Regions from separate parts of the Massilia sp. P2_C2 genome, predicted to be linked through region 1. Evidence: predicted binding sites of a transcription regulator. Region 1 holds the regulator's gene; each other region holds the start of a gene.
The links. Region 1 encodes sigma-54, which starts transcription at its own class of promoters, with help from an activator protein. Its sites were predicted from a motif close to TGGCANGNAANCTGCTTT; they were not measured.
Positions count from the first base shown of each region.

Region 1 (7,196 bases):
GCCGACCAGCACGCCGACGGCGAGATAGCCCAGCATCGGCGGCAAATGCAGCATCCGGAACGCGACCACGCCGAGAACGGCGCTCCCCAGCAACAGCAGAGTGAGTTCGAGCCCGGACGTCATTCGAAGACCCTGCGGGACGGTGGGTTGTTGTTGTTTGTTACGTCTGGCAAGTTTTTTGCTTTCCCAATTCGGATATACTTTGCCTATGAGTGTAACCGATGAAAAAATAATGCTGACAAGTTTTAACGCGGCCCAGGCCGGCCGGGCGCTGGAACTGGCCCGCGAGGCGCTGGACGTCGAGGGCGAAGCGATCCGCAAGCTGGCCGAGCGCCTCGGCCGCGACGACAGCGTGCCGCGCGCCGTGGCCGTGATGATGGCTTGCAAGGGCCGCGTCGTGGTATCCGGTATCGGCAAGTCGGGCCACATCGGCCGCAAGATCGCGGCGACCTTGGCCTCGACCGGCACCCCCGCGTTGTTCCTGCACCCGGCCGAGGCCGCGCACGGCGACCTGGGCATGGTGACCCCGCAGGACGTATTGATCGCGATCTCGTATTCCGGCGAAAGCAGCGAACTGGCCGTCGTGATCCCGGCCGTCAAGCGCATGGGCGTGCCCGTGATCGCGATGACCGGCAAGCCCGAGTCGCGCCTGGCGACCGTGGCCGACGTGCACCTGGACGTGTCCGTCGAGAAGGAAGCCTGCCCGCTGAACCTGGCGCCCACCGCCAGCACCACCGCGACGCTCGCGCTGGGCGATGCGCTGGCCGTCGCGCTGCTCGAGCTGCGCGGCTTCAAGTCGGACGATTTCGCGCGCTCGCACCCGGGCGGCGCGCTGGGCCGGCGCCTGCTGACCCACGTGCGCGACGTGATGCGCAGCGGCGCCGCGGTGCCGACGGTGAAACCGGGCGCGCTGCTCACGGAAGCCCTGCTGGAAATCTCGCAGAAGGGCATGGGCATGACGGCCATCGTCGACGATGCCGGCCGGCCGGTCGGCGTGTTTACGGATGGCGACCTGCGCCGCCTGATCGAGAAGGTCCAGGATTTCAGCAAGCTCGTGATTCGCGACGTCATGCACCCGAATCCGCGCCGCGTGCACCCGGAACAGCTGGCGGTGGATGCCGTCGCCGTGATGGAAGAATTCCGCATCAACCAGATGCTCGTCACCGACGCCGACGACGTACTGGTCGGCGCCCTGCACATCCACGACCTCACGCGCGCCAAGGTGATCTGATGGTGACTCCGCTGGCACACATGGAGCGCGCAGCGCGCGTAAAAGTCATGATTTTCGACGTCGACGGCGTCCTCACCGACGGCAGCCTGACCTATGGCCCGGACGGCGAAGTCACGAAGACGTTCTACGTGCTGGACGGCCTCGGCATCCAGCTGCTGAACCGCACGGGCGTGCAGACCGCGATCATCAGCGCACGCACGTCGCCGATCGTCATCAAACGCGCGGCCGACCTGGGCATCACCCACGTGTTCCAGGGCCAGCACGACAAGCGCCTCGCGTTCGCCGAGCTGCTGGATAAAACGGGGGTGACGGCCGCGGAGTGCGGCTATATCGGCGACGACGTGATCGACCTGCCGCTGTTTACGCGCGTGGGTTTTGCGGTGACGGTGCCGAGCGGCCATCCGGAAGTGCAGTACCGCGCTCATTACGTGACGAAGAACCCGGGCGGCCGCGGCGCCGTGCGCGAAGTGTGCGACATGGTGATGCGTGCCCAGGGTACCTACGAACAGGCGCTTGCGCCTTACTTCGCCTAGAAGAGAAGACATGGCCTCCGCAAGCTACAAGCGTACCGCGCACCGCTGGCGCCTGCTGGCCCTGATGCTGACCGCCGTGTTCTGCGCGTTCGGCAGCTTCTGGCTCGTGCAGGTGCTGCAGGGCGAAGAGAATGCACCGGGCGCCAGTGCGGGCAACGAGCCGGACTACATCATCGACAACTTCAGCTGGGTGCGCATGTCGGAGACCGGCAAGCCGCGCTACGTGATCTCGGGCGAACGCCTGACGCACCATCCGGCCGACAATACGGCCCTCGTCGACAAGCCCGTCGTGCACAGCCTCACCGTCGAGCACCCGCCCATGACGATGACGGCCGAGCGTGCGCTGGTCAGCCAGAACCAGAACCAGATCGACCTGACCGGCAACGTCGACATCCAGCGCCCCGCCGGCGCGAAGTCGGAGCCGCTGCGGATCCGTACGGAAGCGTTGACGGTGCTGCCGGACGAGGACATCGTCAAGACCGACAAGGCGATCGAGATGCAGCTGGGCGCGTCGTCCGTGACCGGCATCGGCATGCTCGCCAATAACGCCACGCAGCAGGTGCACCTGGGCGGACGCGGCCAGATCATCTATCCGCCGCGCGCCCCGCGCTGACGCGTACCTAACAACAAGGACGAGATCCATGAAAAAACACCTTGCCGTCGCCATCCTGTCGTTCGCCTCGCTCTCCGCCTGGGCCGAGCGCGCCGACTCGCTCAAGCAGGCCGTCATCAACTTCGACACGCTGGACGTGGACGAGGTGAACCAGGTCCGCATCCTGACGGGCAACGTCGTGCTCACGCGCGGCACCCTCACCCTGAAGTCGGACAAGGCCGTGCTGAAGGAATCGCCGGAAGGCTATATGAGCGTCACGCTGACGGCCAACCCGGGCAAGACGGCCAGCTTTCGCCAGAAGCGCGACGGCGGCCCGGACCTGTGGGTCGAGGGCCAGGCCGAGCGCATCGAATACGACGAGCGCACGGAAATCGTGAAACTGTTCTCGAAGGCCATCGTGCGGCAGCTGGAGAACGGCCGCCTGGCGAACGAGGTCGATGGCGCCTACATCGCCTACGACAACCGCACCGAAGTCGCGAACGTGCGCAATGACGTCAGCGGCCAGAGCAAGCCGGGCCAGGGCCGCAACACGCTGATCATCGCGCCGCGCCGCACGACGGCGGCGCCGGCAGCGGGCGGCCCTGCGGCCGCCCTCCCTGCGGCTGCCGGCGCCCCTGCCGCCGCCCCGGCGGGCAAGCAATGACGGAGGCACGCGTGATGGAACAACGCACGATGGAAGCAGGCATGCTGACGGCACCGGCCGCATGCGGCGGCAGCACGCTCGTCGTCAAGGGGCTGCAGAAGAGCTACGGCAAGCGCCTCGTGGTGCGCGACGTGTCGCTGCAGGTCGCGTGCGGCGAAGTGGTCGGGCTGCTGGGGCCGAACGGCGCCGGCAAGACGACGTCGTTCTACATGATCGTGGGCCTGGTGCCGTCGGACGCCGGCAGCATCGACATCAACGGCACCGACATCACGAGCCTGCCGATCCACCGGCGCGCGCTCCTTGGCCTGTCGTACCTGCCGCAGGAAGCGTCGGTGTTCCGCAAGCTGACGGTGGAAGAAAACATCCGCGCCGTGCTGGAACTGCAGCGCGAGAACGGCAAGCCCCTGACCAAGACGCGCATCGCCGAACGCCTCGACGAGCTGCTGACCGAGCTGCAGATCGAGAAGCTGCGCGAGAACCCCGCGCTGTCGCTGTCCGGCGGCGAGCGCCGCCGCGTGGAGATCGCGCGCGCGCTGGCGACCGATCCGCGCTTCGTGCTGCTGGACGAACCGTTCGCCGGCGTGGATCCGATTGCCGTGATCGAGATCCAGCGCATCGTGCGTTTCCTGAAGGAGCGCGGCATCGGTGTGCTGATCACGGACCATAACGTGCGCGAGACGCTGGGCATCTGCGATCGCGCCTACATCATCAACCAGGGCGCGGTGCTGGCCTCCGGCCGTCCCGACGACATCATCGCCAACGAGTCGGTGCGCCGCGTCTACCTGGGCGAACACTTCCGAATGTAGTCATGAAACAGACGCTGCAACTCAAGACTTCACAGCACCTCGCGCTGACGCCGCAGCTCCAGCAGTCGATCCGGCTGCTGCAACTGTCGACACTGGAATTGCACCAGGAAATCGAGCAGGTGCTGGGCGAGAACCCGCTGCTCGAGCGGCTCGACGATCCGCTCGACCGTTCCGTACGCCTGCTGGCCGACGGCGCCATCAACAGCGCACCCGCGTCTTCGCAGGGCGAGGCGCCCGCGTCTTCGCAGAGTTCAGGCGAAGAGGGCGGCGGTGCTGCCACCTCCGAGAACGGCAATGGCGAGAACGGTGGCGACGGCGGCGCAGAGACCGGCGGCGAAGGCGGCGATGCCGACTGGGGCGAATCCGGCCGCAGCGGCAGCGGCAACGGCGGCGAGGACGAGGATGGCCGCCCGCAACTGGAAGCGAGCCCCGTCACGCTGCGCGAGCTCCTGATGGAACAGGCACGCCTGACGTGCTGCGGCGCGCGCGATTGCGCACTCGTGGAACTGGTCGTCGACGCACTGGACGACAATGGCTATCTGGAGGAATCGCTGGACGAGATCCATGCGCGCCTGCCGGAAGAACTCGACATCGAGTTCGAGGAATTGCGCACGGCCTTGGCCCTCGTGCAAAGCATGGACCCGCCCGGCGTGGGCGCGCGCAGCGCGGCCGAGTGCCTGGCCCTGCAGATCCGGCGCATGCCCGGCGTGCCGCTCGTCACGCGGCGCATGGCGCTGACCATCGTCGAAAAATACCTCACGTGGTTCGCGCAGCGCGAGTTCAACAAGCTCAAGAAGGCGCTCGACTGCGACGACGAAGACCTGCGCGAAGCCCAGGCCGTGATCCGCCAGTGCAATCCGCATCCGGGCGCGGCGTTCGCGTCGGACGTGTCGGACTTCGTCGTGCCCGACGTGATCGTGCGCCGCGCCAAGGATGGCTGGAGCGTGCAGCTGAACCCGGAAGTGATGCCGCGCCTGCGCGTGAACAGCCTGTATGCCTCGCTGCTCAAGCAGGGGAAATCGGACACGCAGTTGAACGCACAGTTGCAGGAAGCCAAGTGGCTCATCAAGAACATGCGCCAGCGCTTCGACACAATCTTGCGCGTGGCACAAGCCATCGTGGATCGCCAGCGTAACTTTTTTTCCCACGGCGCAGTCGCGATGCGGCCCCTTGTTTTACGTGAGATAGCTGATACACTAGGTCTACACGAGAGCACAATTTCTCGAGTCACAACTCAGAAATACATGCTGACCCCGCACGGCATGTTTGAGTTGAAGTATTTCTTCGGGAGTCACGTTGCCACCGAGGCGGGAGGCGAAGCTTCTTCGACGGCAATACGGGCCCTCATCGTACAATTGACAGGAGCAGAAGACCCCAAGAATCCTTTATCCGACAGCAAGATCGCGGAGATGCTAGGGGAACAGGGAATGGTTATCGCGCGGCGCACGGTCGCGAAATACCGTGAGGCGCTGAAGATCCCACCCGTCAGTCTCCGCAAATCCTTGTAACACCACACTGCCGCGTTGCGCTGGATGCGCGCACGTCATGGCAGGGTATCTTCAAAGGAGTGTGTATGAATCTCACTATCAGCGGACATCATCTCGATGTAACTCCAGCCATCCGAGAATACGTACAGAACAAGCTCGAACGCATTACCCGCCATTTCGATCAAGTGATCGATTCCCATGTCATCCTCTGCATTGACAATCTCACCGAGAAAGAAAAACGCCAGAAAGCCGAGATCAACCTGAGGCTCGCAGGCAAGATCGTCCATGTCGCCAGCGCTGCGCACGACCTGTATGCCGCCATCGACATGCTGATGGATCGCCTCGATCGCCAGGTCGTCAAGTACAAGCAGATGCTCAAGGATCATGACAACGCGTCCATCAAACGCATGTCCGAAGGAGGAGAGGAAGCTGCCGCCGCGGCGTGATGCCACGCTGACGCAGCACCAGGAAACGAAGGGCGCATCGGCGCCCTTTTCGTATTTTTGGGCCCGCCACGCGCGTTACAATGCGGTCTCATTATTCAAACAACAAGAGACATGACCGACTACGTTCAAACGCGCGTCGCCAACCGCACCGGCATCATCACCCTCGACCGCCCCAAGGCGCTGAACTCGTTGTCGCTGGACATGGTCCGCGTGCTCACGGCAACACTGCTTGCCTGGCGTGACGATGCGGGCATCGACGCCGTCTGCATCGGGAGCACGAGCGCAAAGGCCTTGTGCGCCGGCGGCGACATCCGGTTCTTCCACCAGGCCGGCAGCGCCACGCCGCAGACGGGCAGCCCGCTGCTGGACGATTTCTTCACCGAGGAATACGCCCTCAACCACCTGATCCACTTTTATCCGAAGCCGTACATCGCGCTGATGGATGGCGTCGTGATGGGCGGCGGCATGGGCATTGCGCAGGGCGGGCCTGGCTGCGGCCTGCGCATCGTGACGGAACGCTCGAAGATCGCCATGCCCGAGGTGAACATCGGCCTGTTCCCGGACGTCGGCGGCAGCCACTTCCTGTCGCACGCGCCGGGCCGCGTGGGCCATTACCTCGGCGTGACGGGGGCGACGATCGGCGCGGCAGACGCCATCTACGCGGGCCTGGCCGACGTGTTCGTGCCGGCCGCGCAGCTGGACGCGCTGCAGGCGCTGGTCGGGGCGACGCCGGGCGCTCGACTCCCTGATGCGATCCGCGCGTTCGCGGCGCCGTTTGCTGCCGATGCGGGCGGCGGGGAATTGGCCGCGCAGCGCACAGCCATCGACCGCCATTTCGGCGCCGATTCCGTCGCGGCCGTGATGGCTTCGCTGGAATCCGACGCGAGCCCGTTCGCGCAACAGACGCTGGCCACGATGCGCCAGCGCTCGCCGCTGATGATGTGCGTGACGCGCGAGATGCTCGTGCGCGGAGAGGAGCTCGGCGTGGCCGACTGCCTGCGCATGGAACGGGCGCTCGTGCGTCGCACGTTCGAGCATGGCGAGGTGATCGAAGGCGTGCGCGCGCTCGTGATCGACAAGGACAATGCGCCGCGCTGGACGCCGCCTCTGCTGTCCGACGTCACCCCGGAGATGGTGGCCGCGTTCTTCGCGCCCGTGTGGCCGGGGCACGCGCATCCGCTGCGCGATCTGCGCGACGCAAGCGGCGCATGATCGGGCTGCGGTTCGAATCCGCGCTCGCCGCCGATCAGCCCGCAGTATGGGCGTGGGCAACGTCGGTCGAGGGCATTGCCGACGAGATGGCGCCGCTGCTGCGCATGACCTTCCCGAGGGAGATGAAATGCCTGCCCGGCGGCGCCTTCGTGCCGGGCCAGCGGTTGTGCCGCAGTTGGCCCCTGCTGCTGCGCGTGCTGCCCGTCGACTGGAGCGACCTGCCCC
Region 1 is NZ_JBFUDR010000245.1:654-7,849, reverse strand. Features, by position in the region: gene AC1DYX_RS23035 (monovalent cation:proton antiporter family protein) at 1-123, opposite strand, end outside; gene AC1DYX_RS23030 (KpsF/GutQ family sugar-phosphate isomerase) at 209-1,231, shown strand; gene AC1DYX_RS23025 (KdsC family phosphatase) at 1,231-1,764, shown strand; gene lptC (LPS export ABC transporter periplasmic protein LptC) at 1,775-2,377, shown strand; gene lptA (lipopolysaccharide transport periplasmic protein LptA) at 2,406-3,020, shown strand; gene lptB (LPS export ABC transporter ATP-binding protein) at 3,035-3,826, shown strand; gene AC1DYX_RS23005 (RNA polymerase factor sigma-54) at 3,829-5,334, shown strand; gene hpf (ribosome hibernation-promoting factor, HPF/YfiA family) at 5,400-5,759, shown strand; gene AC1DYX_RS22995 (enoyl-CoA hydratase/isomerase family protein) at 5,871-6,971, shown strand; gene AC1DYX_RS22990 (hypothetical protein) at 6,968-7,196, shown strand, end outside.

Region 2 (7,196 bases), on a different contig from region 1:
AGGAATGCTTCGATGTCGCCGCGCAGGCCGCCGCACTGGAACGCCTGCTCGAGTTCGTCGACGATGGCGGTCACGCTGCGGCGACCGTCGCAGCGCTTGAGGATCTCGGCCGCGCTCTGGCTCAGCTTGACCATACCTTCGGGATACAGGAGCACATACAGGCCTTGTGCTTCTTCCCACTGCATGCGGAAGAGGCGCGACAGCGCGGGTTGGTCGGAAATCGTGTGCATGGCGGACCTCTCACGGATAGGCTTTTTCGATGGCGTCAAGCATCGCCCACAGGATGTCGAGCTTGAACTGCAGGATGTCGAGCGCGCGCTCCTGCCGGGTGCGGGAGGTGAAGTGATCCAGCGTCACCTGCAGGCCGTGTTCGACGTCACGCTCGGCCAGCGAGATCCGGCTGCGGAAGTAATCCAGTCCTGCGGGATCGATCCAGCGGTAGTGCGTGGGCCACGTGGCGAGCCGGTCCTTGTGGATCTGCGGCGCGAACATCTCCGTCAGCGACGAGCAGACGGCTTCCTGCCACGGCGCATGGCGCGCAAAATTGACGTAGGCGTCGACGGCAAAGCGCACGCCGGGCACCACGTGGCGTTGCGACCAGAGCGCATCGCGCGTGAGCCCGACCGCTTCGCCGAGCCGCACCCACGCTTCGATGCCGCCGGCGCTGCCGCCTTCGTAGTCGTCCCAGCCGTCATGGTCGAGGATGCGGCGTACCCAGCGGCGCCGGGTCTCGCGGTCCGGACAATTGGCGAGAATGGCGCCATCCTTTTGCGGAATATTGACCTGGTAATAGAACCGGTTGGCGACCCAGCCGCGGATCTGGTCGGCGCTCAGCAGGCCGTCGTGCATCCTGACGTTGAACGGATGGTGGATGTGGTAGCCGGCACCCCGTGCGCGCAATTGCGCTTCGAATTCGGTGCGGCTCCAGGCGGTGTCCGTGGTGCTCATAGCGAAATCTCCATGCCGTCGAATGCCACCTCGATGCCGTGGCGCGCGAGCAGCGCGCGTTGTTCGGAGTCGTCGTCCAGGATCGGATTCGTGTTGTTGATGTGGATGAGTACCTTGCGCCGCGCTTTGACGCCGTCGAGCACGGCGATCATGCCGCCTTCGCCCGCCTGCGGCAGGTGCCCCATGTCGGCCGCCGTCTTGTGCGACAGCCCCAGTTCGATCATCTCGTCCGCACGCCAGAACGTGCCGTCGACGAGCACGCAGTCCGCCTTGCGCAGCGCGGCCTCGACGTGCGGCTCGATCGCGCCGAGTCCCGGCGCATAGAACACCGACTTGCCGCTGGTAGCGTCTTCGATCAGCAGGCCGATGTTGTCGCCCAGGTGCGGATCGTTGCGGTGGTCGGAATACGGTGGCGCCTTGCTGGTCAGCGCCAGCGGCGTGAAGCGGATGCCATCGATGCCCGGCACGTGCACGCCGCCATCCAGCGGCAATGCATGCCAATCGACGCCGCAATAGTGGGACAGCACGCGCGCGAGCGGCAGTCCGTCGTTGAGTTCGCGCCAGACCTGCGCCGTGCAGTACAAGGGCAGTTGTCTCCCCTCGCGCAGCATCAGGAGGCCGGTGACGTGGTCGACCTGGGCATCCATCAGCATGACGGCGGCGATGCCGGAATCGCGCCGGGCGCGCGCCGGCTGCAGCGCGGGCGTGGCGCGGATCTGCGTGAGGATGTCCGGCGAGGCATTGATCAACACCCAGTCCGTCCCGTTGGCGGACACGGCGATCGAGGACTGCGTGCGCGCCGTCGCGCGCAGGGTGCCGTTGCGCACGCCGGCGCACTGACGGCAGTTGCAATTCCATTGCGGGAAGCCGCCTCCCGCCGCCGAGCCTAATACGACGATGTTCATGATGGTCCCCCGTCAGCCCGCGGCGGCTTTGCGCGCCGCCGCGGGACTGCGTCAGCGGTTTGCGATATACATCGTGATTTCAAAACCAAAACGCCAGTCGGTGAATTCAGGCTTGCTCCAGGTCATGGTTGTCTCCTTGATCGGTGAGGTAGTTGGGCGCCACGCGTCGCCGCGCAGTCACGGAGGAATCCGCAATATCCATGCCATATGTCTGCGTGCCGGAAGAGACAAATCTGGTGTGTCAAAGCGGAACATTCGTATTGCAAGTCGATACATCTGTGCCAGAATTGTTCAGCTACATAGACCAATAACGGAGGGATCATGGAGACTCGATACAAACCGGATGGCTATAACGCGGTGTCGCCCTACCTGCTCGTCAAGGATGTGCGCGCCATGCTCGATTTCCTGGCGCACGCGTTCGGCGCAACCGAACTGCGGCGCCAGCCCGACGCCGACGGTGCGATCCGGCACGCGGAGGTCCGGATCGGCGATTCGGTGCTGATGATGGGATCCCGGCCGGGGGCCGACCTGATCTCATCGGTGCACGTGTATGTCGAGGATGTCGACAAGGTGTATGCGAGGGCGCTGGACCATGGCGCGACCAGCCTGTCCGAACCGCGCGACCAGCCGTATGGGGACARGTCGGCGGGTGTGCAGGATGCGCAGGGGAATTATTGGTGGATTGGGACGCGGTTGAACGATTGACGGTTCACGGTGCCGGTCCCTTTGAAGATACCGCTTCGCGGCCTTGCACATGGCGTAAATCGTAAAAGAGCCGACCTGCAAGGCAGCGAGCGCTTTTATTATTTCATGCCTTGAACGTCAGCCACGGCTTCATCCGCACTACGGCCTCGATCAGGTGCGCCTGTTCCTGAGCGGCGAGCACGGGACCGATCGGCTTGTAGGCGGCTGGTGCTTCCTCGACCCGGCGCTCGTCGCGCAGCGTTACGCATTGCCAGTTGCCGTCCGACGGCGCACCGGCCATGCGCCTGAGCTGTTGGCGCCTCACGCTGCGGCCAGCGCCATGGCTGCACGACCATAGCCACTCCGGGTTCCCCAGCCCACGCGCCAGGTAGGAGGCGTCGCCCATCGAGCCCGGGATGAGTGCCAGATCGTCAAGCCGGGCCGGTGTGGCGCCCTTGCGGTGGATGTTCATGCCCTGTTCCGGCAACACCACGTTATGCGGCACGTCGACCACCAGACGCGAATCGCCGCCGGCCAGTTCGCTCACTTCCTTGCGCACCAGTTCGGCCAGCACCACGCGGTTGGCCCACGCATAGCGCGCGGCGGTGCCCATGGCGGTCAGGTACTCATGGGCGAGGGGGCCGCTCAGGCCATACAAACCGCTTTTGGGATGCTTGATGCCGGCAGGCCATGCGGCGCGCGCGCGGTCCATCCAGCGCTGGCCGACGAAGAAGCCGACATCGCGGCTGCCCGAGTGGATCATCACGACCACGTCGCCCACTGCCAGCCCGGCGGTATAGGCCGCGTGGCGGTTGAACACCTCGTCGACGACCTGCAGTTCCACAAAATGGTTGCCGGCGCCGGGCGTGCCGAGGCTGGGATCGCGGATGGTCTCGCGCGTGCCCACCAGCGCGTCCGGAGCGTAGCGCGAATGACCGCCAAAATCCGCCAGGCTGACGCAATCCGCCAGCTCGCCGGCGAGGCGGTCGCGGTCCACGGCGGCCCACAATCCATCGGCCCGCAAGGAATCGATGAAGCCGGCAGGCCCATCGTCGAACAGGGCGCGGAAGGCGGCGCTGCGCACCGGCACGTCGCGGCCATTGTCCAGCAATACACGGGTCAGCCGCTTTACCAGCGCCTGCTTGATCGGTTCCACTGCGGCTTTCTTCAGGCCGGTGGTTACCAGCCGCATGCCACAGTTGATGTCGGTGCCGATCGCGGCGGGAATCACGAAGTCGGCGTCGGTGGCGACCACGCTGCCGACCGGTGCGATGGAGCCCGGGTGGAAGTCGGGTGTCGCGCAGGCGCGGCAGACGCCGTGGTGGCTGTCCGGCGAACGCACCGAGGCAAAGTCGAGCAACTGGCGTACGGCTTTCTGCTCGAGCGGCAAGGTGGCCGGCAGCAGGATTTGAGCACTAGCGTGCTCGTTGGTAATACGGTAGATGCCGTCCGTATAGTCGACGGCGATACCTTCACGGCGGAAGGCTTTGGCAAGACGGGAAAAATTCGACATGGCTGCGTGCAAAGTAGGCGACAAGTCGCGCCGGCTATCAGAGATCGCCGGAACGGTGGCCCTTCGTGCAGCAGCATTCAGGAAGGAAGGCGCAAATTATTGCACGGTTAACAAATCGATAGCAAGTTCAGATTCCAGCCGTCCAATCCCCGCTCTTCCCACCGTGCTTTTCCAGCACCCGCACATTGGTCATGACCATCCCGCGATCCGCCGCCTTGCACATGTCATAAATGGTCAGCAGACCCACCTGCACCGAAGTCAGCGCCTCCATCTCCACGCCAGTCTTGCCATAGGTCTCCACCTGCGCCCGACAATGCACACTGTTATTCGCCGCATCGATCTCGAAATCGACGGCGACCCTGGTGATGGCCAGCGGATGGCACAGCGGAATCAGATCGCTCGTGCGCTTGGCGGCCATGATCGCGGCGATGCGGGCCACGCCCAGCACGTCGCCTTTCTTGGCCGACCCCGAGCGGACCAGCTCCAGCGTCGCCGGCTGCATGCGGATCGTGCCGGCGGCGACGGCGACGCGGTGGGTGGCGTCCTTGGCGCCGACGTCGACCATGTGGGCCTGGCCGGTGGCGTCGAAGTGGGTCAGGGGGCTGGCGTCGGCGGCGGAAGTTGTCATGTTGGCGTGAACAAGGAGTAACAAAATAATGCCCGGCGGTTTCAACAGCCGGGAAGCAGGTATCATAGCATCGTGAAACCTAACCCGATTTCAGCAATGTTGCAGCTTTCACCAAGGCGGCCGTGGCGCCGTCTCGCTATGGCCGTCAGCCTGGCCGTAGCGACCGCCGCCGCCCTGGCCGCGCCCACCGTTCCCGTCCTGCACGGCAGTGCCGACACGACCGGTTTGCCGACGCTCGGCGATACCGCACGTTCCGACCTGTCGCCCGTGATGGAGCGCAAGCTGGGCGAAGAGATCATGAACGATATCCGGCGTGATCGCGATTACCTGGACGACGACGCGGTCCTCGAATTCCTGAACAACTTCGGCGAGAACCTCGTGTCGTTCGCGCCCGGCGCGCGCGGCGAGATGAATGCCGATTTCTTCTTCTTCGCCGTGCGCGACCCGATGATCAATGCATTCGCGCTGCCCGGCGGCTTCATCGGTGTGCACTCGCAGCTGCTGTTGTCGGCCCAGAACGAGTCGGAGCTGGCATCCGTGCTGTCGCACGAGATCGGGCACGTGCAGCAGCGCCACATCGCACGCATGATCGGGCAGCAGAAGCAGGATGCGCTGCTGCCGCTCGCCGCGCTGCTGCTGGCGGCGCTCGTCGGCAAGGCCGGCGGCGGCGCTGATGCGGCGATGGGCGTCATGATGGGCGGGCAGGGCCTCGCGATCCAGCGCCAGCTGAATTTCAGCCGCGATGCCGAGCGGGAGGCGGACCGCGTCGGCTTCCAGACGATGCGCGCGGCCGGCTACGACACGTCGGGCATGGTGGGGTTCTTCAAGCGCCTGCAGAGCACGACGCGCGTGTATGGCGAGGCGCCGGCCTGGCTCAGCAGCCACCCGCTGACGGGCGAGCGCATCGCCGATATCCAGTCGCGCATCCGCGACAATCCCAAGCCGATCCGCATCCGGCCGGACAGCATCGAATTCCACCTCGTGCGTGCCCGCGTGCGCGTGCTGCAGGACGAGAGCCAGAAAGGCCGCGAGGAAGCCAGGTCCACGTTCGAAAGCCAGCTGGCCCAGCCGAACACGCAGCAGCAGACGGCCGCCATGTACGGTCTCTCTTGCCTCGCGCTGAAGCAGGGCGACCTCAAAACGGCGCAGAGCTGGCTCGACAAGGCGAAGGCGTCGACGAAGCCGCGGCCCGGCGTGTTTTCGAGCGAGCGCAGCGGCACGGACGGCAGCGCCATGTTCGCCGCCCTCGGCACCGAGATCAAGCTGGCGCCGGGACAGCCGCCGGAGGTCATCCACCAGGCCGTGCAGGAGGCGGACGCCGCGTTCCAGAAATTCCCGCTGTCGCGCATGCTGGCACGCCAGTACGCCGACGCGCTGGTCGCGGACGGCCAGCTGGACAAGGCGGCCCAGTTCCTGCGCGACCAGGTGCAGCAATACCGCGAAGAGCCCAAGCTCTACGATCAATTGGCCAAGACCTATGCGGCCCAGGGCAAGATCGCCCTGCAGCACATGGCGCTGGCCGAATCGTATGTGCTGACGGGCGCGCTGCCGGCGGCCGTCGACCAGCTGAATCTCGCGCGCAAGGCGAAGGATGTGTCGTTCTACGACCAGGCCGTCATCGATGCGCGCGAACGGGAGCTGAACGAGCGCCAGAAGGACGAGAAGAAAGAGAAGAAGGATAAGGACCGCTGAGTAGGGTGGGCACCCCTGTGCCCACGCGTAACGCCGACAAACCGCATGCGCAAGCTGGCCCACCTGTGCTTTGGTGTTGTGCACACAGGCAGGCCATATGACCCAAATTACGCCATGTGAGGCTTGACGGGCGAGACGGTATCTACTGGTCCGGCCGGCGCACGAAGCCGAAGCGGCCGGGCACGTCGTCCGCCGCCAGCCGTCCGACGGCAATGCTGCGCTCCTGCCAGCGCAGGGCCAGTTCGCCCGCGCCGCCTTCCAGCCATGCCATCACGTCCTCGATCGCGGCGGGCCGTCCATCCAGTTCGAACGCCTGCAGCAGTTGCGCCGCGTCGCGGTCGTCCACCTGCGCCACCACCTGTCCGGCCCGCAGCACGATGCCGCCGGCGTCCGTGAGAAATACCTCGTCCGGGGCGCCCAGCGGCTGGCCCGTGTGCAGCACGAGGCCTTGTGCGGGGTCGGTGCGGGCGATGAACGGCGTCGTCTCGACGTTCACGTAGACGCGCTGCGGACCGTTCTGGAAATACCAGCAGCCCCGTTCATCCGATAAATAATTGCGGGCGATGAAGCCGACCAGTGCGGCATTCGTCAGCCTGTCGCCCGGCGCGCCGGCACGCTGGGCCGCTTCGTCGCGCATGCGCCAGGCGCCGCGCGCGTCCAGTGCGAGCCAGCCGTAGCAGTAGGGCACATTCGGCCATTTGGCCATTGCCTGTTTTACGATGTCGTCCATGGTTGCAAGCTTGGCACAGCGGCGCCCGCGCCGGCGCGCGCGTGCGCCGACGTGGGCAGGTCGGTTGATGAGTCGCGGCGGCCGGCCACGTCGTCG
Region 2 is NZ_JBFUDR010000217.1:3,224-10,419, reverse strand. Features, by position in the region: gene pqqD (pyrroloquinoline quinone biosynthesis peptide chaperone PqqD) at 1-230, opposite strand, end outside; gene pqqC (pyrroloquinoline-quinone synthase PqqC) at 241-948, opposite strand; gene pqqB (pyrroloquinoline quinone biosynthesis protein PqqB) at 945-1,856, opposite strand; gene pqqA (pyrroloquinoline quinone precursor peptide PqqA) at 1,905-1,979, opposite strand; gene AC1DYX_RS21690 (VOC family protein) at 2,175-2,558, shown strand; gene AC1DYX_RS21685 (RtcB family protein) at 2,662-4,050, opposite strand; gene moaC (cyclic pyranopterin monophosphate synthase MoaC) at 4,178-4,678, opposite strand; gene AC1DYX_RS21675 (M48 family metalloprotease) at 4,817-6,370, shown strand; gene AC1DYX_RS21670 (DUF2946 family protein) at 6,513-7,100, opposite strand; gene AC1DYX_RS21665 (YheT family hydrolase) at 7,085-7,196, opposite strand, start outside.
Region 2: a site for sigma-54 is predicted at 2,042-2,059, ahead of pqqA (pyrroloquinoline quinone precursor peptide PqqA). Genes of this name have one in related genera too.

Region 3 (7,196 bases), on a different contig from region 1:
GTGGCCCCGCAACAGGAACCGCACGAAATCGTCGGCGTGCTGGGCGAAGTGCGCGGCAGCTACGACGGCGAAAACCGCGACCACTTCCATGCAGGCGTGGACATCCGGGCCGACGTCGGCGCGCGCGTACTGGCGATCCTGCCGGCCACGGTCAGCGATCCTTATCCCAACTGGGCCTTCGGTGAACTGGGCGAAGGCATGAGCATCGGGCCGCTGTCGTACATCCACATGCGCGTGGGCCGCGATGCCACGGGCAAGGCACTCGATCCGCGCTTCCAGGTACTGCGCTGCGCGGACGGCAAGCCGGACCGCGTGCGCGTGCGGCGCGGCACGCGGTTCGCCGTCGGCGACGCGCTCGGCACGATCAATCCGATGGCGCACGTGCACATGGAGTACTACCCGGGCGGTGTGGCCGTCAACGCACTGGCCCTGCCGTTCGTCGGCCTGCACGACACGGTACCGCCCCGTATCCAGAGCATCGCGCTGTACGATGCGGGCGCCCAGCGCGTGCCGGGCAGGAAGGGCAAGCGCCTGCACGTGGCGCGCACGCTCGGCGAGGTGTCCATCGTCGCCGCCGGCTACGACCAGATGGACGGCAACCTGGCGCGGCGCCGCCTCGGCCTGTACAAGCTGGGCTACCAGCTGCTCCATGCGGACGGCAGCCCGGTCGCCGGATTCGAGACGCCGCACATCACGCAGGTCTACGACCGCCTGCCGCGCGAGCGCGAGGCGGTGAAGCTGCTGTATGCGGAGAATAGCGGTATCACGGTCTACGGCAGCAAGGCCACCGTGTTCGCTTATGTCGTCAACAATACGCTGCAGGATGGCGTGGCGCTGCCGGGTACCTGGAAGGTCGACAGCCTGGCGCCGGGCGACTATCTACTGCGCATTTACGCCGCGGATTTCGCTGGACAGGTGGCGCAGGAAGGCAGGGATTTGCCGATCACGGTCGAATAAGGCCAATCCAGACCTGCACATACAGGCGGCCGATAACTCCTCAAACTTTTTGATCCCTATGATTCGAGCTTTAACGATTGTCGCCTTGCTTTCTGTCCTGGGCGGATGCATCCCTATGCCAATCCAGCAAAAAGCCGGAGCCCTGGGACAAGTCATCGATATCGATAGCCGCAAACCGGTTCAAAATGCACGAATCTGTATTACGGACACCGAGAAGAGATGTGTCTTCTCTGATATGAACGGCACGTTCGACCTCCGACCGATCTACAAGAACAAATGGCAATTTTTTATGATCGAGCCTTTTGTCCTCGTTCGAGGACAATTTACAGTCGAAGCCGATGGATACGCTGAGAAAACTATCGAATCCGTCTACGGACCCCGTATCACTGTTGAGTTGACACCTTCCAAGTAGCTGGTCGCACATGATTTGCATTGAGGGCAACAAAGGTCGTACACTGGGCCTTGATGAACTTCTAGCAAGCATGAGTAGAAGGCTCCGCTATTCAAACAGCAAAAAATCAAGGGAAATAATGTCAGCTGTTGCTCTATTCTTTTTCGTTGCAGGCGCTGCCCTGCTGATCTTCGGCTTCAAGAAAAGCAACCGTGCACTGCTTACGATCGCAGCCTTTTTGTGGCTCGCTTCCGGCGCCTGGAGTGACTTCGCTCGCGGTTTCAATGATGGCTGGAATAAAGGTAGCCCGTCAGTAAACACCTCTACTTCCCACTAAGCCCGCTCGGGGCCGATTTCAGCCGTACGCAGCCACGGTCCTGGCATTAACAGGTGTATGGCAGAGTATTCACGAGGCGATACTGCGTCGGCTCCGCGAATACGACCAGATCGCGTGGGATCGAGCGTGCATTGATGCCGACAGTGTGCCTTCGCCGCGTGGCGGCGCGCATACCGGTAAAAGGAGGACGAATGGAAACACAGGCGGAGCAAGCTTGTGCTGGGTCGTGGAGTCCATTTTCCATCGTTAGCTCAGCAATGATTCTCATCGCCCTGATCGTTGCCATCTTCAGCATGTATCGTATCGACACGCCCGTTGAAGCGTCGATGGTTCGAGTCGCTAACGGAACTGGTCTGCCGCTTCAAAACGTCCGCATCAATAGCATCTTCTTCGGCGATGTGCCGGTCGACGGCGTGAGTCGCTACCAGGCTTTAACGCCCGCGTACCGATACGCAGCCTTGCGTTTAGAGGTGGCAGGAAGGAAATTCGAAATGGTCCCGGATGACGATGTGGGCGAGACACCGCTAGGCCGAGGAATGTTCACCTACAGGATCCAGCGCCACTACCACAACGGTGAGATGTACTTCAAAACACAAGATGCCACCAGGGACCAGGGATTGGAGTGAGTAGGTGCTGATCTGATATCGCAAAGGGCGTGCAGGCGGCTTAAAAAAGTATGAGTGTTTCTCTCCAGATGCGGTTTCCTGATTACATTCGGCGGATCGATGGACAGCGATAATGACAGCGCAGTGCGCATACCGACGCGCTCGGATGCCGCGGTGTTCGGGTTCAAGGTGGCCGTGCTGCGGCTGCGGCGCTGGGTTGCCGATGCATTCAGGCGGGATCTGAAGCGATGGCCTGCAGGTGCCCCGCTGCCCTATGTATGGAGCGAAGCAGTCTCGGTCCTTGACACTGTCGGTGCCGATGAACACCGTGCGTTGGTATTGGGCAAAATTGAGAACCTGCGTGTCGCGCTTCGCTCCATCGATGGCGTGCAAGTGGCCGCGGGCCACCTGTTTAGCTTCTGGACGCAGGTTGGGCAGGCGCGGCGCGGCCGTGGCTATGTCGAAGGCCGTGAATTGCGCGAAGGATGCATTGTCCCGGCCGTGGGCGGAGGACTGTGCCAGTTGTCGAACGCCTTGTACCAGGCTGCGCTCGACGCCAGACTCGATATCGTCGAACGCCACGCGCACTCGCGCGTCATCCCGGGATCAGCGGCACAGAGCGGGCGCGACGCTACCGTGTTCTGGAATTATGTCGACCTGCGTTTCAGGTCCACCGAACCGTTTGGGATCTCAGCCCGAATCGAAGATGGGCAGTTGCATGTGCGAATCCTCAAGCATATTCCCCGTACGGTGCCGGCGCCGAGGCTCGCTTCCATCGTCTTCGCGCCGAAGATGCCTGTACCGCGCAGCTGCCACAGCTGCGGCCAGACGGCATGCTTTCGCCATGCGGCAGCGAGGCCGACGACTGCGATGCACCGGACAGCCTTCATGGTCGATGCGCTGTGGCCGGAATTCGATACCTGGATCGCGGCCCATAAGGGGCCTCGCGATACGCTCATGCTGCCCTTGGATGGCCTTCGGCACGGCCGACCGCAGTACGCCTGGAGCACGGACGGTTTCGGGAAGGTGGCAACTTTCCCCATACTGGCACTGTGGCGCTCATTGGTGTCGCGTCGCTTGTCGAGCCAGGGAGCGGCACGCCAGATGTCGGCGCTGGCGTTCCGGAAGCGGCTGGCACACCGCTACGTGGACTCGCTCAGCTACCTCGACGAACATGTGGTGGTTGTACAAGACTTGCTGCCTTACGTGTGGGAGACGGGCGCGCTGCAAGGGCGAACCTTCGACGTCCTGATGACAGGACCTACTCTTTCTGAACTGCACACGGTGCTCGACGATGCCTATGCTCGCCACCCCGAGAGCGCGACGCTGGGCGATTTTCGGGCGCCAGTTGGGCTGGCGGCAAGCGAGATGCAGGCTTTGCAAAAAGCACGGCAGATTCTCACCCCGCATTCCAACGTGGCCGGCGGATTTGCACAGACAGTCCGGCTTCCTTGGGCGCGGCGAGTCTCAGCTCGCGCATCGCCGGGGCGACGTATCGTGTTCCCGGCGCCTACGCTGGGCCGCAAGGGCGCATACGAGTTACGCGCCTGTGCGCGCGAATTGGGGCTGCCCGTTACCTTGATGGGACCTGTGCTGGAGTCGCGCAACTTCTGGGAAGGCGTGGAGGTGCAGATGGGGACGATGGTCGACGCCGCTGTCCTGGTGCTGCCTGCATGGGTCGAAGTCCGGCCCACAACACTACTGGCGGCGCTCGATGCAGGGCTTGCCGTCATTGCAACGCCGGCCTGTGGCTTGCCGCCCCAGCCGAACCTGACCATCGTCCCCGCAGGGGATGTCGCCGCACTCATTGATGCGCTACGGCCATACGCATCAAGAAGTTAAGCCTTAGGAACGTCCGATTCGGGCTAAGTCGAACGGCCGAGATCGGCCCGCGCTCAGCAGGTCTACTGGGATAGGCTCTAAGTGATCTCGGTAAGGCTTTATCACGTTCGCTAAGTGTGCTCTTCGTGCCTCAGTTCACGTCGCGCATCCGAAAAAACATTTGCGGCCAGTCTGCTATGATCGGATCCGCACTGAGCTGTTCGCCGCGAATAGACGAACAGCCAGGAGGGCATATCAAGCAAGATCAGGCATATTCCGGCGGCGTGACGATGGCGGCGACCACGAGCCGCTTTTCGTGCGCGCGAGCGCCGCAAGCAGCAGCTGGGCGACCGCTTCGACCTGAAGGCATTCCACGACCAGTTCCTGAGCTACGGGAACGCGCCCGTCAGGATCATCGGGCAGTTGACGTAGTAATCCCGGCACTGCCCGCGAGGTCCCGCCTGCGCGGGGGACCTCATCGCTACTCTTTCGTCACGCCTGCCTGGCGCGCTTGCGCAGGCGGCCGATCAGGCCCAGGCCAGCGCCGACGAGCGCCAGACTGCCAGGTTCCGGCACGGAGGCTGGCGAATTGGGCGGGAGAAAAACGGTCACATCGGAATCCGGATTTTCCAGGTAGGACAGCAGGCTTGGCGCGATCGTTCCCACGGTCACGGTGCCTGACAGGATCTGGTGTGTCACCGTCGCCGACGGATCCGACGAATTCAGGTCCATATACGTCTCAAACGAACTGGGAGCCACCGAGAATGTACCGGGCACCGGACCTGCGGCAAAGGCCAGACCGAGCGTCGTATTGTAGTAGCCATTATTGCTCGACGTGGCAATAAACCCCGTCGGCTGACCTGGCACATATTGCAATACGTGAGTGATCGTTGAATCGACGTCGGGTATGAATTGGTTCGACAAGGTACTCAGTTGGTACCAGACGATCCCGCCCGACACCGAGTCTTGCACGAACAAACCCGAGAAGCCCGTGTACGGGGTGTCCGCATAAGTCACGTTCGAAATATCGTACTGCACCAACGCCGCCGAGGCGGACAGTGAAAACGCGCTGGCYGCAGCCAGCATGACCAGTTTTTTGAACACAGTGACTCCCTGTTATGGTGGAAATGGCTTTTAAGCAACATTTATGCCACTAAAAAAAACGACAGAGAATCAAAGTGATAGATCTCCCAACCATGGCAGTTTGGGCAACACTGTAATATTTCCTGACAAGAACTTGCCGATCGAATAGTTTCTTGTCGCGGCCGTGCGAACCTTGGGCTCGACGCATGACAGCCGCGCCGCGTGACCAATCTGTACCGGTCGCTGAGCTACGGGAATGCGGCTCAGGTCGCGCCCGTCATGGCCAGGAGGCCCGTGAGCGCGGGCACGCACGCGAGGATGGCGGTGGCGATTTGCAGCGGGCGTCGGTTCATCGTCGGCACTCTCTTTGTTTTCGCCGATTCTAGCGAAAAGCGTGCCGAGATTCTCGTGAAATCCAACTGAAGACAAAAACGCGGAACCGGCGGCCCGGACCGGCCGCCGTGAATCAGGCGTGTTCCTGCGGCGCCTGCGTYGCGCGCACGAAGATCGGTGCCGCCAGCAGGCCCAGTTCGAACAGCAGCCACATCGGGATGGCCAGCGCCAGCTGGCTGACGACGTCCGGCGGCGTGACGATGGCGGCGATCACGAAGGCGCCGACGATGGCGTAYGGGCGGATCGAGCGCAGCTTCTCGACGCTGACGATGCCCATCCGGACGAGGATCACGACGACCACCGGCACCTCGAACGTGGCGCCGAATGCGAGGCACATGGACATCACGAAATCGAGGTAGTTCTCGATGTCCGGCATCACGGCGATGGAGTTCGGCGCGAAGTTGCCGATGAAGTGGAACACGCGGCCGAACACGAAGAAATAGCAGAACGCCACGCCGCCGATGAACAGCAGGGATGACGAGATCACGAGCGGCAGCACGAGCCGCTTCTCGTGCGCGTACAAGCCGGGCGCGACGAATGCCCAGACTTGATAAAACACCCACGGCAGCGCGAGGATGAAGGCGATCAGCAGGGTCACCTTCATCGGCACGAGGAACGGCGCGACGACGCCGGTGGCGATCATCTTGGAGCCGGCCGGCAGCGCGGCCAGCATCGGCGCGGCCAGGAAATCGTAGATTCGCGCGGCGCCGGGCCACAACATCAGCACGATGCACGCGAGGACGATGCCGTACGTCGCCTTGATCAGGCGGTCGCGCAGCTCGACCAGGTGGGAGATGAAGGTTTCTTCGCCCGCGGTTTCTTCAGTCATGTGGCGCAAGGGTATGGTGCCCGTAGGCGACCATCGTCAGAAAAATGTGGTGTTGGAGGTGGTGCCGCCGGGACGGAACTTGCGCACCCGCGCGGCGCCGGACAGCACATGCTGGCGCGTGCCCTGGCGGTTCTTGTACCAGGCCGGCACGCTCGAGGTCTTCGCCAGCTTCTTGCGGCGGAAGTCGCGCGCCTTGCGCTCGATGTCGTCCGGGGTGGCCGTCGTCGTGGGCATGACGGCCGTGTCGCCGCGCCAGGCGGACCCGACCTCGTCCATGTGGGTCGAGACGGTGTTCTCGACCTCGGACTTGAACGTCTCGACCTCGGACTGGAAGCTCTGCGCGCTGTCCTGGATATCCTTGTGCAGGTTGCGCAATTCTTCCATCTCGATCTCGCGCGAGACCTCGGATTTTACCTGGTGCAGGTAGCGCTGGGCGCGGCCGTACAGGGTGCCGGCCATGCGCGCCACCTTGGGCAGTTTTTCCGGGCCAATCACGACCAGCGCCACCGCGCCGATGATGGCGAGCTTGCTAAGACCGAGATCGATCATGGATGGTGCAGCTCAACTGCGATCAGTGACGGGTCTTTTCACGGGCGTCGACGTCGATGGTCGACTTGTCGGCAACCTGCTGCGGTGCCGGCGGCACCTGGCCGGTCGAGGACTTCTCTTCCTCGCCCTTCACGCCGTCCTTGAAACCCTTGACGGCCTTGCCCAGGTCCGAGCCCGCATTACGCAGCTTGCCCGTGCCGAACACGACCACCACAACCACCAGCACGATCA
Region 3 is NZ_JBFUDR010000090.1:13,816-21,011, reverse strand. Features, by position in the region: partial or broken gene AC1DYX_RS13040 (gluconolaconase) at 1-957, shown strand, start outside; gene AC1DYX_RS13035 (hypothetical protein) at 1,440-1,685, shown strand; gene AC1DYX_RS13030 (hypothetical protein) at 1,877-2,311, shown strand; gene AC1DYX_RS13025 (VanW family protein) at 2,411-4,132, shown strand; partial or broken gene AC1DYX_RS13020 (DUF885 family protein) at 4,436-4,543, shown strand; gene AC1DYX_RS13015 (PEP-CTERM sorting domain-containing protein) at 4,604-5,215, opposite strand; gene tatC (twin-arginine translocase subunit TatC) at 5,661-6,416, opposite strand; gene tatB (Sec-independent protein translocase protein TatB) at 6,453-6,965, opposite strand; gene tatA (Sec-independent protein translocase subunit TatA) at 6,988-7,196, opposite strand, start outside.
Region 3: a site for sigma-54 is predicted at 5,247-5,264, ahead of AC1DYX_RS13015 (PEP-CTERM sorting domain-containing protein). Genes of this name have one in related genera too.

Region 4 (7,196 bases), on a different contig from region 1:
GCCGGCGGCCTTGCTGGCGCTGGCGCGCATCCTGATGCTGGAACGCTTCCCCATCACCCACGCGCTCGTCGACGACTGGTACAACCATGCGCACTACCTGCCCCTCTTCCTGCTCGGCGCCCTGATGGCGCGCGTGCCGGACTTCTGGCCGCGCGTAGCAAAGCTGCGCTGGACCTGCCTCGCGCTGGCGCTGGGCGGCTGGGCCGCCATGATGATCTGGTACGCGCTGCCCGACGGCGCCGTCGCCGGCACCCGCTGGGAACTGCTCGCCTACCCGATGCGGGCCATGGTCGCGCTGGTGTGCTGGAGCGCGATCGTGGCCGCCTGCGGCTTCGCGCGGCAGCACCTGGATCGCGACGGCCCGGCCCGGCGCTACCTGACCGAGGCCGTGTTCCCGGTGTACATCCTGCACCAGACGCTGATCGTCGTGCTGGCCCATGCGCTCGAGCCCCTGCACCGTCCGCCCGGCCTCGAAGCGCTGCTGCTCGTCGTGCTGGTGACGGTGCTCAGCTTCGGCGGCTTCGAGATCGTGCGCCGGATACCGTTGCTGCGTCCACTGTTCGGCCTCGGACCGCGTATGCGGGCTGCCACCCCGGCCGCAACGACGACCGCCGGCCTGGCCGGCCCGAAGCCGGCATGAGCGCCGCCTTCAGTGCGTGCTGGCCCGCTGCTGCTGGCTACCCTGTTGCTGGCCGGACGACTGCTGGCCCATCGGCATCTGCCCCGGCTGCGCGCCGCTGTCGCCCGGCCGCATGAACGGGTCACTGAACTGGCGCACGGTTTCCTGCTGGGCACGCAGGCCGCGCTCCGTCTGCTCACTGGCGTCGCGCGCCACCTCGTCGGCCAGGGCGCGCGCGGTGCGGGTCGTGTTCTGGACATGCTGTTCCGTCACGCGGGCCAGCTCGACCTGGGCATCGGCCGCCAGGCGCGCGATGTGCTGCTGGTAGGCCCGCAGCTTGTCGGCCGCGGGCTGGGTGCGCGACGTGGCGGCGCTCAGCAGTTCGGACTGGCGGTCCGCGCTCAACACCTGCTTGCCGGCCAGCGTCGTTTCTTCCAGCATCGTCTGCACCAGCCGGATGTTCAGGTCGCACATCTGCTGGAATGAACTGAACAGCGACTTCGACATGTCGTTCATGAATGCCGTCTGGGCATCGATATGGGTGCGCACTGCCGGGGCGATGGTTTGTGGAAACGGATACATGTTTGCCTCACAAAAAAGATTGGGTTGACGTGCCGCCGCATCCGCCGCGGAACGGAGCTCACAGACTAAAGGGGCGGGGCGGGACTCCTTTGATCTGGGCTAATCGTGTCGGGCTTGTCGGACTGAGGTGGCGCGATACTTGCATGGGTACAAGTTCCTGAATTCGTCCGGGAGCTGCCCATGTTTCTACCAAACGATGTGATCCAGTATGCGAACCCGGTGCGCACGATCCGCATCCTGTGGATCGCGCCCGACCGTTCCCTGGCGTTTACCTTCGAACTCGGCCTGCAGCACAGCCAGCCGCGCACTGTGGCGCTGCAGGTGCTGGCCGATGACGTGCTGACCCGGCGCGCAAGGTTGTTGCAGGACGACCCGTTCGCGGCGCCCGTGCCGCCCGCGCCGTTGCCGCAGAAATACCTCGACATGCAGGCCAAAGCCTGGGACGTCATCCAGGGCCTGCAGGCACAGGTGCCCGCGCTGTACCAGCCGCGCGAGCGGGCCGCGATGGTGGCCGCCTGCGCACGCGCGCATGGCGTGTCGCGGCCGAGCGTGCTGCGCTACCTGCGCCGCTTCTGGGAACGCGGCCAGACCGTCGCCGCCCTTCTCCCCGACTACGGCAATTCCGGCGCGCGCGGCAAGACACGCGGCGCCAGCGAAGGCGTCAAGCGGGGCCGCCCGCGCAAGTCGGGTGAGCATCCGGGCCTGAACACCGATGCCGAGATGCGCGCCATCTTCCGTGTGGCCGTCGCGCGCTATGCGGCCACGCATCCCGACTTCTCGCGCCGTGCCGCGTACCAGCAGATGCTGCAGGATTTCTACCGCGGCCGCCCGGCGGCCGACCTGCCCAGCTTCGGCCAGTTCAGCTACTGGCTGGACAAGGATGGCCCCCCCGTCCAGGGACGCCGGCGCAACACTGCAGCGGTGCAGTCCGCGCGGCTGCCCTAGCCAATCCAGTGCATCCCGACCCGGCATGGTGCAGTGCATCATGACGGGCCGGGACGCCGTCTTTCCCACCTTCCCCACCTTCCCCGCCTGATGCGCACGTCGCCGGGATGCGCCTTGCCCGACCTCGAAAACAAAGTTTGATCGGCAAAAAATAAAGTTTGTATGGCACGTCGCGCGGTCCGCATGCCCAACCCGGGAGGCATCAGCGCGAAACGAACTTTATTTTGGAATTCCCGCTTACCCCAATCTTACGTTTGCCCTTCGTGGAAACAGACTTTATTTTTAACGTAGATTTGTTCTATTAACCGCACGTCGCTGGCACGGCTATTGCTGAAACTCAAGTGACCGAAGAAGGTTCCTGCAATAACCACAAGAGGGTGCGGATGAAACGTTTGACACGATCGCTGACGCGACGCGAATTTCTCTACCGGGCAGCGGGAATCGGCGGCTCGGCGTTGCTGCTGAACACGCTGAATGCCTGGGGCATGGGCATCGCCTCGCGGGTGAACGCCCCGCCCGCGCTGTCCGGCAGCGGCAAGGGCAAGAAAATCGTCGTTCTCGGCGCGGGCCTGGCCGGCATGACGGCGGCCTGGGAACTCGGCAAGCTGGGCTACCAGGTCGAGGTACTGGAGGCACGGCCCTTCGCGGGCGGGCGCTGCCAGACGGCGCGCAAGGGTTTCACGCTGCATGAGCTGGGTGGCGAGGCGCAGACGTGCCGCTTCGACGACGGCCTGTACATCAACCACGGCCCATGGCGCATTCCGCTCGACCACCAGTCGACGCTGTACTACACGAAGCAGTTCGGCATTCCGCTTGAAGTGATGGTCAACGACAACGACCACGCCTGGGTCTACATGGAGGATGCCGGGCCGTTCTCGAAGCAGCGCCTGCGTCCCGAGCAGATCAAGGCCGACATGCGCGGCCACGTGGCGGAACTGCTGGCCAAGTCCGTGCAGGCGAAACAGCTCGATACCGAACTGACGGCCGACGACCAGCACCTGCTGCTCGACTACCTGGCGCACGAGGGCGCGCTGTCGACGCAGGACCTCATGTACCGCGGCCGCAACGGCGCGGGCTATGCCGACCCGCCCGGCGCGGGCCTCAGGCCGGGCCGGCTGGCCGACCCGCTCGGATTCCGCGAGCTGCTGGCATCGAAGGTGGGCAAGGTCTACAGCGCCGTGCAGGAATTTCCCATGCACGCGACGATGTTCCAGCCCGTCGGCGGCATGGACAGGATCGCGTGGGGCTTCGCGCAGCGCCTGGGCCGCACGATCCGCCATGGCGCCGAGGTACAGGCGATCCGCCAGTCGCCCGACAAGGTCACGGTCACCGTCAAGGACACGAAGAGCGGCAACGTGACGCACGTGACGGCCGATTACTGCCTGTGCACGATACCGCTGTCCGTGCTGCGCACCATCGACGCCGATTTCTCGGACGGGTTCAAGGGCGCGCTGAAGGCCGTGTCGTATGCGCCGGTCGGCAAGATCGGCCTGCAGATGAAGCGCCGCTTCTGGGAAGAGGACGACCACATCTACGGCGGCCACGTGCTCACCGACCTGAAAGGCATCAACACGATCTCGCTGCCGTCGTCCGGCTGGCAGTCGAAGAAAGGCGTGCTGCTCGGCTACTACCACTATGCGATCGACGCCATCGAAGTCAGCGCCCTCACGCCTGGCGAACGCGCCGAGTTCGCCGTGAGCGCGGGCGAGAAGATCTTCCCGCCCTATCGCGCCGCATTCGAGAACGCGTTCTCGGTGGCCTGGCACCGCGTCCAGTACAACCTGGGCGGCTGGGCCGAATGGGACGACGCGAGCCGCCAGAAGGCCTATCCGGTGCTGCTGGAGGGCGAAGGCCGCGTGCTGCTCGCGGGCGAGCACCTGAGCTACCTGACGGGCTGGCAGGCCGGTGCCATCGAATCGGCCTGGCAGCAGATCGAACGACTCCACGGGAAGGCAAGCGCATGAGCATCAAACACGTATTCGCCGCCGCGCTCGCGGCGTGCGCCGGCCTGTCCCACGCCGACACGATGGACGGCAAGAGCCTGTTCGCAAAGAACTGCGCCGCCTGCCACCAGCCCACCGGCCGCGGCATCCCCGGCGCCTTTCCCGCCCTCGCCGGCAACGCCTTCGTGCAGGGCGCCCCGGGCGACGTGACCACCGTGCTGCTGAAGGGCCGCGGCGGCATGCCGGACTTTTCCGGGAGCCTCGACGACGACGAGATCGCCCAGGTGCTGACCTACGTCCGGTCCAGCTGGGGCAACAGCGCGCCGCCCGTGTCCGGGCAGGACGTCGGCAGCACGCGCGCCGCCCTCGGCGTGGCGCCCGCATCGCACAGCCGTTTCGGCAACAAACACTGACCTATCGGAGTCCCATGAAAACGACAATGAGCCGCCACACCGCCGCCCTCGCGCTCGCCTGCGCCCTCGCTTGTACCCTGCCTTTGACCGCATCGGCAGCGCCTGCGATCGTGCGCCACAAAATCCCCAACTCCGACTTCCCGATCGCGCAGGCCGTCACGCTGCCGCCGGGGACGACCCTGCACTTCATCAGCGGCCAGGTGCCGCCCACGGTCGACAAGGCGGCCGATCCGAATTCGCCCGCCGCGTTCGGCGACACGAAGACGCAGACCGCCGGCGTGCTCGCGAAAATCAAGGAGATCCTGCAAGGCATGGGCCTGGCCATGGGCGACGTCGTCAAGATGCAGGTCTTCCTCGTCGGCGATCCGGCACGCAACGGCCGCGCCGACGTCGCCGGCTTCATGGAGGGTTATACGCAGTATTTCGGCGGCAGCCAGCCGAACCTGCCGGCGCGCGCCGTCGTCCAGGTGGCCGGCCTGTCGAATCCCGGCTGGCTCGTCGAGATCGAGGTCGTGGCCGCAAAAAAATAATCGGGGCAGCTCAACCCGCGGAGACATTCACTTCCAAAACATAGTTCAGATAAGGGATTCATATGCACAAGGCCATCCTCCATGCCGGCGTCGCCGCCGGTGTCCTGTCCTGCGGTCTCGGCGCCCATGCCGCCGACGACGACAAGCCGGCCGACGCGCCCGCCGCCGCCGCTGCGCCGGCGGCGGCGGCCGCCGAAGCAGGCCCGCTCAACACCGGTGTCGTGATCGTCACCGGCACGCGCGTCACGGGACTGAAAGCCGAGAACAGCGCATCGCCGATCCAGGTGCTGGACACGACGTCGCTGCAGCGCACGGGCCAGCCGGACCTGATCCAGGCGCTGGCGCAGAACCTGCCGTCGCTGACCGCCCAGGCCTTCGGCAGCGACATGGCCAACATGACGCTGTCGGCGCGCCTGCGCGGCCTGTCGCCGAACAATACCCTCGTCCTCGTCAACGGCAAGCGCCGCCACGGCACCTCGAACCTGTCCGTGCTGGGCGGGCCCTACCAGGGCGGCGCCGCGGCGGACCTGAACTACATCCCCGTCGCCGCCATCGACCACATCGAGGTGCTGCAGGACGGCGCCGCCGCGCAGTACGGCACGGATGCCATCGCGGGCGTGGTCAACATCATCCTCAAGTCGAACTACCGCAGCCTCACCGGCAACGTCAACGGGGGCGGTTATGGCGACGGCGGCGGCCACACGGGCGATGCCAGCGCCAACCTCGGCCTGGCCCCGTTCACGGACGCATTCCTCAGCCTGACGGTGGAGACGAAGTACCACGGCTTTTCCGACCGCGGCGGCATCGACCCGCGCGTCACCGATCCGGGCAACCTGGCCGCAATGCCGCAGCTGAAGGATGCACCGGGCTACCCGAACGTGAACCACATCTCCGGCGACGCGCAATACCGCCAGCACATCGTTGCCGCCAACTTCGGCGCCGACCTCACGCCCGACCTCACGCTGTACGGCTTCGCCACGTACGGCCACAAGAAGGCGGCCGCGTTCGAGAACTACCGCATGCCGAGCCGTCTGCCGGCCATCTACCCGCTCGGCTTCTCGCCGCAGGAGACGTTCAAGGAAAACGACTACGCGTACACGGCCGGCATCAAGGGCAAGCTGGCGGGCAACTGGAACTGGGACCTGTCGAGCACCTACGGCCGCGACGAGGCGAAGCTGGGCGTCGCGCACTCGGGCAACGTGTCGTTGTTCGCGGACACGGGCGCGACGCCGCTCGATTTCTACGCCGGCAAGTTCGTCGCCAGCCAATGGACGAACAACTTCGACCTGAACCACGAGTTCGCCGTGGGCTGGTCCACGCCGCTGAACGTCGCCATCGGCCTCGAGCACCGCCGCGACGAGTACGAGATCGGCGCCGGCGATCCGGCCTCGCGCTACAAGGAAGGCGCGCAATCGTTCCCCGGCTTTTCGCTGACGGACGCCGGCTCGCACAGCCGCACGAACAAGGCCGCGTACGTGGACGTGTCGGGCCAGCCGGTGGCGGGATGGACCGTCGACCTGGCTGCCCGCTACGAGCACTTCAGCGACTTCGGCAAGGCGAAGGTCGGCAAGCTGACGACCCGCTACGACTTTTCCCCGGTCGTCGGCCTGCGCGCCACGTATTCGAACGGCTTCCGCGCGCCCACGCTGGCCGAGGAATACTATTCCGCCACCAACGTGTCGCCGCGCAGCGCGTTCGTGCAGCTGGCGCCGAACTCCCCGGGCGCGAAGCTGGTCGGCGTCGACGGGCTGCGGCCGGAAGCGTCGACCAACATCAGCGCCGGCATCGTCATCAATCCGTCCACGAGCGCGTCCGTCACGCTGGACGCCTACCAGATCACGATCCGCGACCGCATCGTCGGGTCCGGTTCGCTGTACGGCTCCGGCGGCGCGGTGAATTCGCCGGCCGTCACGGCCGCCATCCTCGCCAACGGCAACGCGCTCGACCCGACCGTCGTCCAGACCGGCATCAACATCTTCTCGAACGCCGTCAACACGCGCTCGCGCGGCCTGGAATTCGTCGCGACGCTGAACAGCAACTATGGCGGCTGGGGCAAGGTCGACTGGTCGCTGGCGGCCAACTGGAACAAGGTCGACGTCATCAAGGTCAACCAGGCGCCCGCGCAGCTGCAGCCGCAGACGCTGCTGGACGCCACGGCGATCTC
Region 4 is NZ_JBFUDR010000008.1:12,951-20,146, forward strand. Features, by position in the region: gene AC1DYX_RS01890 (acyltransferase family protein) at 1-640, shown strand, start outside; gene AC1DYX_RS01895 (phasin family protein) at 650-1,201, opposite strand; gene AC1DYX_RS01900 (hypothetical protein) at 1,382-2,146, shown strand; gene AC1DYX_RS01905 (flavin monoamine oxidase family protein) at 2,530-4,110, shown strand; gene AC1DYX_RS01910 (c-type cytochrome) at 4,107-4,502, shown strand; gene AC1DYX_RS01915 (RidA family protein) at 4,517-5,032, shown strand; gene AC1DYX_RS01920 (TonB-dependent receptor plug domain-containing protein) at 5,095-7,196, shown strand, end outside.
Region 4: a site for sigma-54 is predicted at 2,463-2,480, ahead of AC1DYX_RS01905 (flavin monoamine oxidase family protein). Genes of this name have one in related genera too.